2 regions of the Streptomyces sp. NPDC020807 genome follow, and region 1 is predicted to be linked to the other one. Evidence: riboswitches for the same ligand, from Rfam matches in the RefSeq annotation. Region 1 holds a riboswitch; the other holds the start of a gene.
What was found. Region 1 has a riboswitch for cyclic di-AMP ahead of AB0G79_RS23390 (transglycosylase family protein). Riboswitches for the same ligand answer to the same signal wherever they lie in the genome.

Region 1 (7,939 bases):
CGCACGAAGGCGATCGAGAAGCGGCGCGAGTCCGTCACCGACGGCGTGCCGCTCGGGCAGCCGGGGCTCGCGCTCGCCGCGAAGCTCGCGGGCCGGGTCCGCGCGGCCGGGCTCGACGTGAAGCTGCCGGCCGGGGACGGCGTCGGGTACGAGCTCCTCGCCCTCGCCGCACGGGCCGACGCGGCGGGAGAGGACCCGGAGGCGTCGCTGCGGGCGGCGGCCCGGGCGTACCGGGACGCGATCAGGGCGGCGGAGGGCGTATGAGCCAGGAACGGCGGAAGCCCGCCTTCGCCGAGGCGCCCGGGGTGACGGCGCTGATGGTGCCGGCCTTCGGCTGGGCGGCGCTGAGCGGCGGCGTCCCGGGGTGGGCGCGGATCGTGTCCGCGCTGCTCGCGGTGGGGGCCGCCGCGGAACTGGCCCGGTTCGCGCTCTGGCGGACACGGACGCGGAGGCGGGCGCGGGAGGAGGCCGAAGCGGCTGTGGAGGCGGAAGCGGCTGTGGGGCCGGAAGCGGCCGCGGAGCCGGGAGCGGCTGTGGAGCCGGGAGCGGCTGTGGAGCCGGAGGCAGCTGTGGGGCCGGAAGCGGCCGTGGAAGCCGAAACGGCCGTGGAGCCGGAAGCAGTCGTGGAGCCGGAGGCGGAAGCCCGGGTGGGCACCGAGCGCTGACGGGCCTCGCGGGCGGTGCGCGGACGAGGCGGTGCCCGGTTCAGTCGTCGGCCGGGTCCTTGCGCGGGGCGCGGGCCTCGGGGTTGTGCCAGTGCAGCTGCGGGGGGCCGAGGAGGCGTTCGGCGGCGCTGCTCGGGCGGACGGTGAAGCGGCCGACGGAGGGCACGGAGTCGTGGCGGATCCGTCCGGGGGCGACGCCGAGTCCTACGAGGAACTCGGCGACCTCGGTGAGGAAGCCCGGCGGCCCGGCGAGGTAGACGTCGTGCGCGGGCCACTGCTCGCAGGCTTCGAGGGCCTGGAGCAGCCGCTCGGTCGCCTGGTCGCGGCGGCGGCCCGGGGCCGCCGTGATGTAGACGACCCGGAGGCCGGGCAGACGCTTCTTCAGGGCCTCGGCGTCCGGCCGGGCGTAGAGGTGCTCCTTGGCGCGGGCCACGACGAACAGCCGGCCCTCGGCCCCCGGCTCGGCCTCGGCCGCCTCCTCCAGGAGGGCCTTCACCGGCGCCCAGCCCGTACCGGCGCATATATACGTGCGCAGCCCGCCCGGTGGCGTGCGGGCGGTGACCGCGCCGCCGGCGGAGCTGAGCCGCAGGACCTCGCCCGGCCCGGTCTCCTCGACGAGTGCGGTGCTCATCGCGCCGCCGGGGATCCGGCTCACGTGGAGGTCGACCGTGCCGTCGGCGCGCGGCGCGTTGGCGAGGGAGTACGTGCGCCAGACGCGGGGGACCCGGAGCGAGCTGACGCTGACGTACTGCCCGGGGGCGTAGGGGAAGGGCTGCCGGGGGCGCAGGGTCAGGACGGCGAGGCTGTCGCCGTGCCGCTCGTGGCGGACGACGTCCGCGTCCCACCACGCGGGCTCCCCCTCGGCGGCGGCCTCGTCGGCGCCGGCGAGCATCAGCTCGGTGAGGAAGGCGTACGCCTCAGCCCACGCCTTCTCCGCCTCGACGGTCCAGGCGGAACCGGCCGCGTGCGCGAAGGCGGCGACCAGGCTCTCGCCGACGGCGGCGTACAGGCCGGGGGTGGCGAGGAACTTGCGGTGGTCGCGGCCGAGGTGGGCCGCGTAGGCGGCGAGGGCGGGGTCCTCCAGGTGGGTCACGACGTGCGTGAGGGCGGCGAAGAGCCGGTCCCGCTGCGGAACCATGTCCTCGGGGAAGAGCTCGCGCACCCCCGGGTTGTGCCAGAAGAGGTGCGAGTAGAAGAACGTGACGGCGTGTTCGGCCCGTCTCTCGACGATCGCGAACGTACTTCTGAGCAGCTGGGGGTCCACTGACAAGAATCTAGGGCACGGCCGACCGGTGCTGATCGCGGGTACGGTCGTGGGGTGAGCACAACCCCCGGCGCCGCCCCCGTCCCTCCGCCCGCCCCCGAGCTCTTCACCTGGGAGTTCGCGAGCGACCCGTATCCGGCCTACGCCTGGCTGCGCGAGCACGCGCCGGTGCACCGGACGAAGCTGCCGAGCGGGGTCGAGGCCTGGCTCGTGACGCGGTACGCGGACGCGCGGCAGGCCCTGGCGGACCAGCGTCTCTCGAAGAACCCGGCGCACCACGACGAGTCCCCGCACGCGAAGGGGAAGACGGGCATCCCCGGCGAGCGCAAGGCCGAGCTGATGACCCACCTGCTCAACATCGACCCGCCGGACCACACGCGGCTGCGGCGGCTGGTGTCGAAGGCGTTCACCCCGCGCCGGGTGGCGGAGTTCGCGCCGCGCGTGCAGGAACTGACCGACCGGCTCATCGACTCCTTCGTGGAGAAGGGGAGCGCCGACCTCATCCACGAGTTCGCCTTCCCGCTCCCCATCTACGCGATCTGCGACCTGCTCGGCGTGCCGCCGGAGGACCAGGACGACTTCCGGGACTGGGCCGGGATGATGATCCGGCACGGCGGAGGGCCGCGCGGCGGGGTGGCCCGGTCGGTGAAGAAGATGCGGGGCTATCTCGCGGAGCTGATCCACCGCAAGCGCGAGGAGCCCGGCGACGACCTGATCTCGGGGCTCATCAAGGCCTCCGACCACGGCGAGCACCTCACGGAGAACGAGGCCGCCGCCATGGCCTTCATCATCCTGTTCGCCGGTTTCGAGACGACCGTCAACCTCATCGGCAACGGCGTCTACCAGCTGCTGCGCCGGCCCGAGGAGCGCGAGCGGCTCCAGGGCTCGCTGGCGGCGGGGGAGACGGGGCTCCTGGAGACGGGCGTCGAGGAGCTGCTGCGGTTCGACGGTCCGGTGGAGATGGCGACCTGGCGGTACGCGACGCGGGCGCTGACCATCGGCGGGCAGGAGATCCCGGCGGGCGATCCGGTGCTCGTCGTCCTGGCCGCCGCGAACCGGGACCCGGAGCGCTTCGCCGACCCGGACGTCCTCGACCTCTCGCGGCGGGACAGCCAGCACCTGGGGTACGGGCACGGGATCCACTACTGCCTGGGTGCGCCGCTCGCCCGGCTGGAGGGGCAGACCGCGCTCGCGACGCTGCTGACTCGCCTGCCGGACCTGCGACTTGCCGCCGATCCGGACGAACTGCGCTGGCGCGGCGGGCTCATCATGAGGGGGTTGCGCACGCTTCCGGTGGAATTCTCCCCTTCCGGGCGCGTTCAGTGAGTTGACGATCCGTCAGAACTGTGATCTTCGCGTGATCGGGGCTCCATCGACTTGTGACGGGCGTTCGAATGCCGCTACGTTTCCCGGCAGTCTCAGCCGTCACGCGAAAGGCCTCCCTATGCGCTCCGGGAACGGACGACACCGTCGCCCCCGTCAGGCCCCCGCCCTCGTCGTCGCCGCGGGGGTGACCGGGTCCGCCATGGCGCTGCCGCTGCTCGCCACCGGATCCGCCTCCGCCGCCGACGCCGCCACCTGGGACCGGGTCGCCGAGTGCGAGTCCGGCAGCCAGTGGAGCGCGAACTTCGGCAACGGGATGTACGGCGGCCTCCAGTTCACCCAGGACAGCTGGGAGCGGAACGGCGGCCTCGCGTACGCGCCCAGCCCCGACCTCGCCAGCCGCGCCCAGCAGATCGCGGTGGCCGACAAGGCGTTCGCCGCCGGCGGCACGGACTGGGCGACCTGCGCGCCGATCGCGGGCCTCAGGAACGACGGCAAGGCCACCGGAGTCGACCCGGGCCCGGCCACGCCCTCGGCGACGTCCACGGGGCCCGTCGCGGAGTCGAACCGGACCTCCGAGGTGCCGTCGGCGTCCGCGGCGACACCTTCTGACGCCTCCTCCGCCTCCTCCGCCGACGGTTCCGCCGGTACGTCCGCGGGTACGCCGTCGGGCGCCCCCTCCGAGGACGCGAAGGCCCCGGAGCGCTCGGTCGCCCCCGCCGCCCCCGTGACGCCCGCCACCCCGGCGACGCCCGCGACCCCGGCCACGCCCGGGACGCCGAGCGCCCCCGCGACCGGCGCCACCCCGACGACGCCCGGCACGCCGACCGCTCCCGGTACGGGGAAGCCCTCGGCGCCCACCACACCCGACACGCCCACCGCCCCGGTCGCGCCCGACGCCTCGGTGACGCCCGTCGCCCCCGACGGCTCCGGCACGCCCACCACGCCCGTAACGCCCGGTACGTCCGAAACGCCCGATGCGGCGGCGGGTGACGCCTCGTCGGTCGCGCCCGGCACGGGCAAGCATCGGGGTGCCCCCGCCCCGGAGGAAACCGACAAGGCAGGTAAAACCGACATCACCGACTCCACGACTGACGCGGTGAAGGATTCGGGCACAACGGACAGTCAGGGCGCTTCGGACGCGTACACCGTGCGGCCGGGTGACAACCTGTCGGAGATTGCACAGGAGAACGAACTCCCCGGCGGCTGGAACGCCCTCTATGACGCCAACCGCGGGACGGTGGGCGCCGATCCGGACCACATCCTCCCTGGTCAGAGCCTCGATCTGACGGTCGGTTCGGAATCCAAGGCGGAGTAGTTCGCGGTCTTATGTCCGCATTTGGGTAAGTGAGACATGGGTCTCTTCGTCCCAACTGGCGTGTCACTACCGCGAACTTTGCTCCCGTCACCTCCCACCTGCGCAAACGCCCCCCGCCGGAGGGCAAGTAGGGGCGAATTCTCCGCAATGTCGCCCTTTGAGCTTCCGGCGGGCTTGTGCCTATGGTCGTAACCGCTCGCCACCGCGGGCCCCGTCGACCGAAACGCCGAATCCTGCCGTCGGTCGAGGGAACAGTCGTCGCGCAAGCGCCGAAGGCAGGAGTGGGGGACCCAAGGTAAGTGCCGGTCCCGGCCGTTGAGAGACGGCCGAGAACGGCTTGGGGTGAAGCCGCGTGCAAGGACACGCGGCCGGGCAACTTTCCGGCCCGAACCCGACAGCTCACCTCACAGGCGTCGGTGAGGAGATTCCCCATGCTGTTTTCCGCCAAGGGCAAGCACCGTCGTCCCTCCAAGGCCACCCAGGTCGCCGCTCTCGTCGGCGTGACCGGCGTCGCCGTCGCCGCCCCGCTGATGACCGCGGGCACCGCCTCGGCCGCCACCGCCTCCGAGTGGGACCGCGTCGCCCAGTGCGAGTCGACCGGCAACTGGTCCATCAACACGGGCAACGGCTACTACGGCGGCCTGCAGTTCTCGGCGTCCACCTGGGCCGCGTACGGCGGCACCGCCTACGCCCCGACCGCCGACCAGGCGTCGAAGTCCCAGCAGATCGCCGTCGCCGAGAAGGTCCTGGCGAGCCAGGGCAAGGGCGCGTGGCCGAGCTGTGGCGTGGGCCTCTCCGGCGCCTCGTACTCCGGCGGCTCGGACTCCGGCTCCTCGTCGAGCAGCTCCTCGTCGAGCAGCTCCTCCTCGAACTCGGGCTCCTCCTCGTACTCGAAGAAGAGCTCCTCTTCCTCCAGCAGCTCGAACGGCTACACCCAGCAGCGCAAGGCCGAGCAGCCGACCACCCGCAGCGAGCAGCGCCAGGCCCCCAAGCAGTCGACGCAGCAGTACGCCGCGCCGAAGGCCGCCACGCAGAAGACCGTCACCACCCCGACCGGCAAGACGGTCAAGAAGGGCGACGGCGAGTACACGGTCAAGGCCGGCGACACGCTCAGCAAGATCGCCCAGGCGCAGGGCGTCACGGGCGGCTGGGCCAAGCTCTTCGACCTGAACAAGGACATCGTCGACAACGCCGACCTCATCTACGTGGGCCAGCAGCTCCACCTGAAGTGAGTCTGACGACGAACCCGCGGTGACCACCCCGCTCCGGCGCGCCTTCCCCCGTGCGCGCCGGAGCGGGGTTCTCCCCGTTTTCGGGGAGAACTTTGATTACTGTCCAGTAATTCTCGGGTCCTTCGTCCCGACATGCCCACCCTTGGGCCCTTTTTCGTCCCAGGGTGCGGGCGCACGGCTGGCCGGAGCCCCGGAGCCGGTTAGGCTCTTGTCGCAAGGCCAAGCGACCCTGCACCGACCTTGCGTCACATCCAGCGTCACATCCCAGAAGGAGATGCTCGTGCCGTCCATCGACGTCGTCGTAGCCCGGGAAATCCTGGACTCCCGAGGCAACCCCACGGTCGAGGTCGAGGTCGGCCTCGACGACGGCAGCACCGGCCGTGCTGCTGTTCCGTCCGGCGCCTCCACCGGTGCCTTCGAGGCCATCGAGCTCCGCGACGGTGACCCGAACCGTTACCTGGGCAAGGGTGTCGAGAAGGCCGTCCTCGCCGTCATCGAGCAGATCGGCCCGGAGCTCGTCGGCTACGACGCCACCGAGCAGCGCCTGATCGACCAGGCCATGTTCGACCTCGACGCCACCGAGAACAAGGGCTCGCTCGGCGCGAACGCCATCCTCGGCGTCTCGCTCGCCGTCGCGCACGCCGCCTCCGAGGCGTCCGACCTCCCGCTCTTCCGCTACCTGGGCGGCCCGAACGCGCACCTGCTGCCCGTTCCGATGATGAACATCCTCAACGGTGGGTCGCACGCCGACTCCAACGTCGACATCCAGGAGTTCATGATCGCCCCGATCGGCGCGGAGTCCTTCTCCGAGGCCCTTCGCTGGGGTGCGGAGATCTACCACACGCTCAAGAGCGTGCTGAAGCGCAAGGGCCTCTCCACCGGCCTCGGCGACGAGGGCGGCTTCGCCCCGAACCTGGAGTCGAACCGCGCCGCCCTCGACCTCATCGTCGAGGCCATCAAGGAGGCCGGCTACGCCCCCGGCACCGATGTCGCGCTCGCGCTCGACGTCGCCGCGTCCGAGTTCTACAAGGACGGCAAGTACGAGTTCGAGGGCAAGTCCCGCTCGGCCGCCGAGATGACCGAGTACTACGAGGAGCTCGTCGCCGCGTACCCGATGGTCTCCATCGAGGACCCGCTGTTCGAGGACGACTGGGCGGGCTGGAAGGTCCTCACCGACAAGCTGGGCTCCAAGGTCCAGATCGTCGGCGACGACCTCTTCGTCACCAACCCGGAGCGTCTGGCCCGCGGCATCGAGGAGGGCACCGCGAACGCCCTCCTGGTCAAGGTCAACCAGATCGGTTCGCTGACCGAGACCCTCGACGCCGTCGAGCTCGCCCAGCGCAACGGCTTCAAGTGCATGATGTCCCACCGCTCCGGCGAGACCGAGGACGTCACCATCGCCGACCTCGCGGTCGCCGTGAACTGCGGCCAGATCAAGACCGGCGCCCCGGCCCGCTCGGACCGCGTCGCCAAGTACAACCAGCTCCTGCGCATCGAGGAGATCCTCGACGACGCCGCGGTCTACGCCGGCCGCAGCGCCTTCCCGCGCTTCAAGGGCTGATCCGGGCGGACATCGCCTGACGCCTTGGATACGTACGTCCCCGTACTCGGTCCCGTACCGTGTGCGGGGACGTACGCATGAACAGGGGAGGCGACTCGACATGGCCGTGAAGGACCGGGACCGGTTCTCGACCGCGACCCGGATCAAGCTGCTCGGCGAGCAGACCGCGGCCCGTGTCTACCGCTCGCAGACCCGACGGCAGGCCCGTCGCTCCCGGCTCACCGGCCGCGCGGCCTTCCTCGCCCTCGTCGTCTGCTCCCTGGTCGTCGCGCTCGCCTACCCGATGCGGAGCTACGTCTCCCAGCAGGGCGAGATCGCCGACCAGGAGCGCAGGGCCGCCGAGACCGCGCGGCGCGTCGAGGAGCTGAAGGACGAGAAGGCCCGCCTCCAGGACCCGGCCTACGTCCGGCGCCTCGCCCGTGAGCACCTGCACTACGTGCTCCCCGGCGAGACCGGCTTCACCGTGAACGACCCCGACGCGGAGCAGCGGCCCCGCGCCGGCCAGGAGGCGGCGGACCGCCCCTGGTACGACAACCTCTGGGACGGCGTCGACAAGGCCGACAGGCCCTGAGGCCC
Region 2 (7,939 bases), on a different contig from region 1:
CCACTGCTGGTGGCCGCTTTCCGCTGGCTCGACCGGGTCGAGCCCGGCCCCTGGAAGAACCTGCTCTTCGCCTTCGCCTGGGGCGCCTTCGCCGCCGCGCTCGTCGCGATCCTCGCGAACACCTTCGCCGTCCGCTGGATAGCCACCGCCACCGCCGACCCCGACTCCGCCGACGCCCTCGGCGCCACGGTCGTCGCGCCCGTCGTCGAGGAGACCGCGAAGGCCGCCGCACTCCTGCTGCTCTTCCTGCTGCGCCGCCGCCACTTCGGCGGGCTCGTCGACGGCGTGGTCTTCGCCGGGTTCACCGCGACCGGCTTCGCCTTCACCGAGAACATCCTCTATCTCGGCAACGCCTTCGGCGAGGACCAGATGGCCGGCACGTCCGGCATCGGTTCCGTCACCGCCGCGACCTTCTTCGGCCGCATCGTGATGGCCCCGTTCGCCCACCCGCTCTTCACCGTGCTGACCGGCATCGGCTTCGGCCTCGCCGCCCTCGCCCCGCGCGGCAAGCGGCTGCGCCGGGTCCTGCTGCCGATCGCCGGGCTCCTGCTCGCCATGGGGATGCACGCCGCCTGGAACGGCTCGGCCAGCTACGGCGGCCCCTGGTTCTTCCTCGTCTACGTGGGCTTCATGGTGCCCGCCTTCGGGCTGCTGACCTGGCTCGCGGTGTGGAGCCGCCAGCGCGAGCTGCGCACGATCGCCGGCGAGCTCCCGGCGTACGCGGCGGCCGGCTGGCTCTCCCCCGCCGAACCGCTCGCGCTCTCCTCGATGGGCGCCCGGCAGATGGCCCGCGCCTTCGCCGCCCGGACGTACGGGCCTCCGGCGGCGCAGGCGGTCGGCGAGTACGAGTCCTTCGCGACGACCCTCGCGTTCCTGCGGAACCGGGCCCGGCGCGGCACGGCCGGGCTCTCCGAGGCCGAGTTCACCGCCCGCGAGCAGGAGCTGCTCCACCACCTGTGGCAGCGCCGGGAGGTCGCCTCGCCCTCGCTCACGTACGCGGCACGGGCCACCGGGAAGGTGTGGGCGCCGCCGCAGTACCTCGACTACGGCGGCTACAACCCGTACAGAAGCTAGCCCCGGGCCCCGGTCAGGCCGAGGCCTTCGTCAGGAGGGCGAGCTCCGCTTCGGTGAGCGTCAGGTCCGCCGACGCCACCAGCGCCGGCAGCTGCTCGACCGTGCGCGCCGAGGCGATCGGGGCCGCGACCGTCGGCTGGGCCGCGAGCCAGGCCAGGGCGACCGTGGCGACCTCGGCCCCGTGCGCCGCGGCGACCTCGTCGAGCGCCGACAGCACGGCCTGGCCGCGGTCGGTGGCGAGGTGCTGGGCGGCGCCGTCGGCGCGCACGCTGTCGACCGTGGCGCCCGGGCGGTACTTGCCGGTGAGGAAGCCGGAGGCGAGACCGAAGTACGGCACGGAGGACAGTCCGGCCTCAGCGACGGTGTCGAGGAGCGGGCCCTCGTACGTCTCGCGCGAGACGAGGTTGTAGTGCGGCTGGAGCGCCACGTACCGGGCGAGGCCCTCCGCCTCCGCGAAGTCGAGGGAGGCGCGCAGCCGCTCCGGGGAGATGTTGGAGGCGGCGACGGCCCGCACCTTGCCGTCCTTCACGAGCTGGTCGAGGGCGGTGACGATCTCCTCGACGGGGACCGTCTCGTCGTCGAAGTGCGTGTAGTAGAGGTCGATGTGGTCGGTGCCGAGGCGGCGGAGCGACTCCTCGACGGCGCCCTTGACGGTGGTGGCGGCGAGGCCCTTGTAGCGGGGGTGGGCACCGACCTTGGTCGCGATGACGAGGTCGTCGCGGTTGCCTCGGGAGGCCAGCCAGCGGCCGATGACCGCCTCGGACTCGCCGCCCTCGTGGCCCTCGGCCCAGGAGGAGTACATGTCGGCGGTGTCGACGAAGTTGCCGCCCGCGGCGACGTACGCGTCGAGGACGGCGAAGGACTCGGCCTCGTCGGAGGTCCAGCCGAAGACGTTGCCGCCGAGGGCGAGCGGGAAGACGTGCAGGTCGGAAGCGCCCAGCGGGCGGAGAGTCGTCATGGTGTGATCAACTGCCCGCGCCGCCGGGGCTATTCCGTACGGGAGGGAGAGCCGGCACGGGAGGGAGAGCCGGCACGGGAGGGAGAGCCGGACTCGACCGGCCTCAGATCGTCAGGCCCTTGGAGCGGAGCCAGGCCGCCGGGTCGATGCCGTCGCCGCCCGCCGTGTGGACCTCCATGTGGAGGTGGGCGCCGGTGACGTTGCCGGTGGCGCCGACGCGGCCGATCGTCTCGCCGGTGCCCACCGTCTGGCCCGCGCTGACCAGCATCGACGACAGGTGGCAGTACCAGACCTCGGTGCCGTCCTCCAGCTCCAGGACGATCCGGTAGCCGTACGAGCCGGACCACGCGGCCGACTTCACGGTCGCGCCGTGGACCGCCTTCAGCGGCGTGCCCGTGGGCGCGGCGAAGTCGAGGCCGGTGTGGTAGCCGGAGGACCACATCGAGCCGGACTGCATGTAGGTGGCGGTGAGGCTGTACGAGGAGAGCGGCAGCGAGTAGCTGGCGGCGAGCTGCGCCAGGCGCTCGGCCTCCGCCTTCTCCGCGGCGATCCGCTCTGCCTCGGCCTTCTCGGCGGCGATCCGCTCGGCCTCCGCCTTGGCCTCCGCTTCGGCCTTGGCCTTGGCTTCGGCTTCCGCCTCGGCCTCGGCCGCCGCGGCCTCCGTCGCCGCCTTCTCGGCCGCGAGGCGCTCGGCCTCCGCCTTCTCGGCGGCGTCGGCCTCGGCCTGCTGCTGCTCGGCCTGCTGGAGGATGCGGGCGCGCAGGATCTCGCCCGCGTCGACGGTGCTGGCCGTGGGCTGCGTGGACGGGGTGAAGGTGGCGGCGGTGGCGGTGTTCGCGGTCGCCGTGGCGGCCCCGGCCCGGGCGGTCTCGTCGGCGGCAGCGGCCGGGGCGGTGCGCTCGGCGGCGGGGGTGACGTAGGTGGCGGCGGTGAGCGGGTTCGCGTTGCCGGTCGTTCCGGTGGAGTTCCCGGAGCCGTTCGAGCCGCCCGTGCCCCGCTCCTCGTCGGCGAAGAACTCGCCGACGCCGGGGAGGTCCTCCGCTGCCGGGAGGTGCAGGTCGGGGAGGTCCGGCAGGTCGGGGAGGGCTATCGAGACCGGGGGCTTCTCCTGCGCGGTGGCGAGGCCGCCCGCGCCGACGGCGGCGATCACGCCGACGCCGAGGACGGTGGAGGAGCGGGCGAAGTTGGAGCGCTGCTTGACGACCCGGTGCCGGCCGCCGGAGCGGCTCTCGGCGCGGAGGGATCCCTCGGTGGGGTTCCACTCGGTGCCCGGAGCGGCAGGACCCGCACCACCACCGAAGGCGTCGAAGGGGGCTTCGGGTGCGGGAGTGTTGGACGCCACGGAGGCGCGCTCCTTTCCTTCCTTCTCGCCTACCGGGTTAGCTGACGGGTTCGGAGCAGGAAGGTCTCCTACGGGCCCGGTCGCACGGGTGCGTGTTCCGCACGGGTGCGCATGGGCTCGATTCACCCCAAGTGGTGGTTCCCCGGTTCCCTTTCGGGATTCGGCGCGTGCGCACGGTGCCGTCTCTTGCGACGGCTGGGACGACCGCGCTGCGTTATCGAACGTTAATAGACACGGGGTCCCGATTCCAAGCCGTTCCCGGTGATCGTTCATTGAATTGGTGGGTTATCGCCCGAGTTGACCACCCTTCAGAAAGGGGGATCGGGGCACTTCGCAAACCCCGGCGATCTGACGTTATGTCAATTGTTATCCCAGTGAGACCCCTCGACTACCCATGGTCACCGACCCCGCCGAGGTCACCGGCCCGAGCCCTCGGGCGGCACCACCGGCATCGTCCGCCGCCGCTCCGGCTGCCCCGTCGCCGGACGGCTCAGCGCGAGCAGCGCCATGTCGTCCGTCGACTCGCCGCCCGTGTGGAGCCGTACGTCGTCCACGAGCGCGTCGAGCAGCTCCTCGGGCCCCGGGAAGATCCGCCCCGCGAGCCGGCGCGCCGGGTCGTAGAAGACGCCCGCCGCGTTCCGCGCCTCCGAGAGCCCGTCCGTGTAGAAGAGGAGCGTCGCGCCCCGGGGGTACGGGCGTTCCTCGACGCGGTCCGGCCAGACCGCCAGCTCGCCCATGCCGAGCGGCAGCGCGGGCTCCGTCGGATCCAGGACGTCCAGGCTCCCGTCCATGGAGAGGAGCAGCGGCGGCGGATGGCCGCGGTTGACGATCCGTACGGTCGCGCCGTCGTCCGTCGTGCCGTCGCCTCTCGTGCCGTCGCCTCTCGTGCCGTCGTCCGTCGTACCGTCGTCCGTCGTACCGTCGTCCGTCGTACCGTCGTCGGTCGTGCCGTCGCCCGCGGCGTCCGTCCCCGTCGGCGTCTTCGTCCTCGGGATCTCCGTCCTCGGGATCTCCGCGAGGACCGCCGTCGTGAACCCCTCGAACGCGTCGAGCCCGTCCCTGCGGGTGCCCTCGCGGGCCAGCGCCCGTTCCAGCCGGTGCGCGACGCCCTCCAGGCTCCGTTCCTGCTCGGCCGCCTCGCGGAACGCGCCGATGACGACGGCCACCGCCTCGACCGCGTCCATGCCCTTGCCCCGGACGTCCCCGACGACGAGCCGCACCCCGAACGGGGTGTCCTGGACGGCGAACAGGTCGCCGCCGATGAACGCGTCCGCCTGCGCCGCCTCGTACCGGGCCGCGCACTGGAGCCCGCCGATCCGCTCGGCGGGCGCGGGCAGCACCGCCTTCTGCGCGGTCTCCGCGATGACCCGCGCGGACGCGAGCCGTTCACCGCTGCGGCGCACGACCCGGTTGATGAGCATCGCGAGCGCCGAGACGGTGACGACCGTCAGGGTCTCGGTGAGGGCCGGGATCTCGTCGACGGTCCCGTTGTAGAGGTGCAGGCCGAAGGAGGCGAGGATCGCGGCGATCCCGGTGAGCAGGGTCGTGAGCGTCGAGAAGAACGGCGCGGCGATCAGCGGGGCGGCGGAGAAGAGCGGGGCTGCGGTGTACGAGGGCGGGGTCAGCACGTCGAAGACGACCCCGCCGACGATGATCAGCGGGGGCAGCGCGCGGAGGAAGCGCCGGGCGCCGCCGTACGGGCGGCCGTCCTTGCCGCCACCCGTACGGAGCCGCCCGCCGCCCGCCGCTCCTAGGGGGTGACCCACCTGTGCTCTCCTGCCCGGCCGGTGTCGTACCGCGTCCTCCCCAGGGTGGCCGCCGCCGCAGCGGGCGGCGACCTCCACGGGGCCGACTGGCGTACGTACGCGGCCGCGGCGCGAGCAGGACGAGCACGGCGGGCGCCCGCCGGCTCATGTCGCTCACGCGTCGATCATCCGCACGTCACTCACTCACAGTGCGGGCGACGCTACGGTGGGGCAGGACGCGCCCGCAAAGAGCCGGCCCGGTTTCGGCCACCGCTCACTTCGGGCAGCGGAGCCCCGAGGGGTCAGAGGTTCCGCTCGGCGTAGACCGCCATCGCGTCCCTGACGAGGAGCGCGGTGCCCTCTCCGTGCTTGTCGTAGTTCGCGGTGAAGCGCGGGTCGTCGACGTACATCTGTCCGAGCCCGACCACGTACTCCTTCGTCACCGTCGACGTCGTCGACAGCCAGGCGATCTGGCGGCGCGCGATCGCCTGCACCTCGTCGCTGTCGGCCGCGAGGCCGTCCCGCGCCGCCTGCCCGAAGTCGCGGGCGATGCCGGCCTGCTCGTCCATGAACGCCTTCTTCTGCGCGGCGTCGAGCGAGCGCCACCAGCGGTCGCCCTTCTCGTACGCCTCGCGGCCCCAGCGCTCGGTGACCTCGCCCTCGTACCGCGCGTGGTCGAAGCCGTCGAACACTTCCTCCGCCATGAGCTCTTCTCCGTTCTCGGTCTTGTGGAGAGTGGTCCGCACGGACGCGATCTGGCGTCCGATGCGTTCGCGTTCCCGCTCCAGGAGGGCGAGGTGGGTCCGCAGGGCGGCGGACGTGTCGCGCTGCCCCGCGAGGACCTCGGCGATGGCGGGCAGCGAGAGCCCGAGCTCCCGCAGCAGCAGGATGCGCTGGAGGCGTACGAGCCCCGCCTCGTCGTAGTACCGGTAACCGTTCGCGCCGATCCGGCTCGGTTCCAGCAGTCCGCGCTCGCCGTAGTGGCGGAGGGTGCGGCTGGTGGTGCCGGCCTTCTTGGCGATCTCCTGGATCGACCACTCCATGACGAAAACGGTAGATCTTGACGTTGCGTAAAGGTCAAGCCGAGAAAAAGGGGGTCAGGCCGAGAAAAGGGTCGAGCCGAGAAAAGGGGCACACGACGAAGGCCCGGATCGTTTTCACGATCCGGGCCTTCGTTGCTACTGAGTAGCGGGGACAGGATTTGAACCTGCGACCTCTGGGTTATGAGCCCAGCGAGCTACCGAGCTGCTCCACCCCGCGTCGGTAAACCCGACTCTACGCCATGGGTGGGGCGATCACGAAATCCGTTCCCGTCCGGCGTGCGCCGGGGGTGCGTCCGGCGTGCTCAGCAGCCGCAGTCGTCGGAGTCGACCGGCGCCGTCAGCGGGTCCGCCGCCTTCTCCGCCGGGCCCTCCCAGGTCTCGTACGCGAAGCCCTCGCGGACCCAGTACTCGAAGCCGCCGAGCATCTCCTTCACCTGGAACCCCCGCTCGGCGAGGGCCAGCGCGGAGCGCGTGGCGCCGTTGCAGCCCGGGCCCCAGCAGTAGGTGACGACGGGGACGGACTTGTCGAGGAGCTGCTCGGCCTGCTCCGCGATCAGGGCGGTCGGCAGGTGGATCGCGCCGGGGATGTGGCCCTGGTCCCAGGAGGCGGTGGAGCGGGAGTCGATGACGACGAAGCCGGGGTCCGTGCCCTCGGCCGTCGCGGTGGCGAGCGCCGAGGCGACGTCGGAGACGTCGGCGTGGAAGGCGAGGCTGGCGGAGAAGTACGCGACCGCGGCGGCGGGCGAGGCCGGGGCGGTGCGGAGGACGGGGTTGACCTGCGGCGTTGTCGTCGTCATGGCCATAAATCTACGGACGACGATCATCGGTCTGAAGTGAGGAACCACGGCAGTCGGGCGCGGCGGCCGGGGAATCCCGGGCCTTGGCGCCGCTCGGCCGGGGATCTCACGCACCGGGACCGTCGACGCCACTTTCGCCCCCGCACAGGCGATGATCACGACTGATCATTTCGGACACGATGGGGGATGGTGCGGAGATGGACATCGAGAGCGGCGAGAAGGAACTGCTCGCCCGGCGCTTCGAGGCCGACCGGGGCCATCTGAGGGCCGTGGCCTACCGGATGCTGGGCTCCGTGAGCGAGGCCGAGGACGCCGTCCAGGAGACCTGGTTCAAGCTCAGCCGCGCCGACATCGGCGGCGTCGGGAACCTGAGCGGCTGGCTGACGACGGTCGTCGGCCGCGTCTGCCTCGACATGCTGCGCTCCCGGGGCTCGCGGCGCGAGGACCCGCTGGAGTACTACGTCCCGGACCCGATCGTCAGCGCCGCGGAGGCCACCGACCCGGAGTACGCCGCCGAGCTCACCGAGTCCGTCGGGCTCGCGCTCCTCGTCGTCCTGGAGACCCTGTCGCCGGCCGAGCGGATCGCGTTCGTGCTCCACGACATGTTCGCCGTCTCCTTCGACGAGATCGCGCGGATCGTGGACCGCACCCCGGCCGCCACCCGCCAGCTCGCCAGCCGGGCCCGGCGCCGGGTGCAGGACGCGTCCCCGGCCGCCGGTCCCGACGCGCGCCGGCAGCGCGAGATCGCCGACGCCTTCCTCGCCGCCGCGAACGGCGGGGACTTCGAGGGGCTGCTCGCCGTCCTCGACCCCGACGTCGTCCTCCGGGCGGACGGCGGCACGCTCCTCGCCGCCGCGTCCAAGCTGGTCAGGGGCGCCGAGGCGGTCGTCGCCCAGGCGCTCATGTACGCGCGGTTCAAGCAGGCGTCGCTGCCGGTCGTGGCCAACGGCGCGCCCGCGTTCGTGGCGGTCGTCGACGGC

Region 2: another riboswitch for cyclic di-AMP. It lies ahead of AB0G79_RS31195 (M23 family metallopeptidase); the one in region 1 lies ahead of AB0G79_RS23390 (transglycosylase family protein).

The regions. Positions count from the first base shown of each region.
Region 1 covers NZ_JBFADU010000017.1:88,732-96,670, forward strand. Annotated here, with positions in the region: gene AB0G79_RS23365 (nucleoside triphosphate pyrophosphohydrolase) at 1-264, shown strand, start outside; gene AB0G79_RS23370 (hypothetical protein) at 261-665, shown strand; gene AB0G79_RS23375 (globin domain-containing protein) at 706-1,929, opposite strand; gene AB0G79_RS23380 (cytochrome P450) at 1,984-3,255, shown strand; gene AB0G79_RS23385 (transglycosylase family protein) at 3,374-4,570, shown strand; cyclic di-AMP (ydaO/yuaA leader) riboswitch at 4,828-4,998, shown strand; gene AB0G79_RS23390 (transglycosylase family protein) at 5,002-5,802, shown strand; gene eno (phosphopyruvate hydratase) at 6,077-7,363, shown strand; gene AB0G79_RS23400 (septum formation initiator family protein) at 7,464-7,934, shown strand.
Region 2 covers NZ_JBFADU010000035.1:34,284-42,222, reverse strand. Annotated here, with positions in the region: gene AB0G79_RS31205 (PrsW family intramembrane metalloprotease) at 1-1,074, shown strand, start outside; gene AB0G79_RS31200 (aldo/keto reductase) at 1,088-2,032, opposite strand; gene AB0G79_RS31195 (M23 family metallopeptidase) at 2,136-3,374, opposite strand; cyclic di-AMP (ydaO/yuaA leader) riboswitch at 3,386-3,550, opposite strand; gene AB0G79_RS31190 (PP2C family protein-serine/threonine phosphatase) at 3,791-5,041, opposite strand; gene AB0G79_RS31185 (MerR family transcriptional regulator) at 5,422-6,162, opposite strand; tRNA gene AB0G79_RS31180 (tRNA-Met) at 6,306-6,379, opposite strand; gene AB0G79_RS31175 (rhodanese-like domain-containing protein) at 6,465-6,959, opposite strand; gene AB0G79_RS31170 (sigma-70 family RNA polymerase sigma factor) at 7,157-7,939, shown strand, end outside.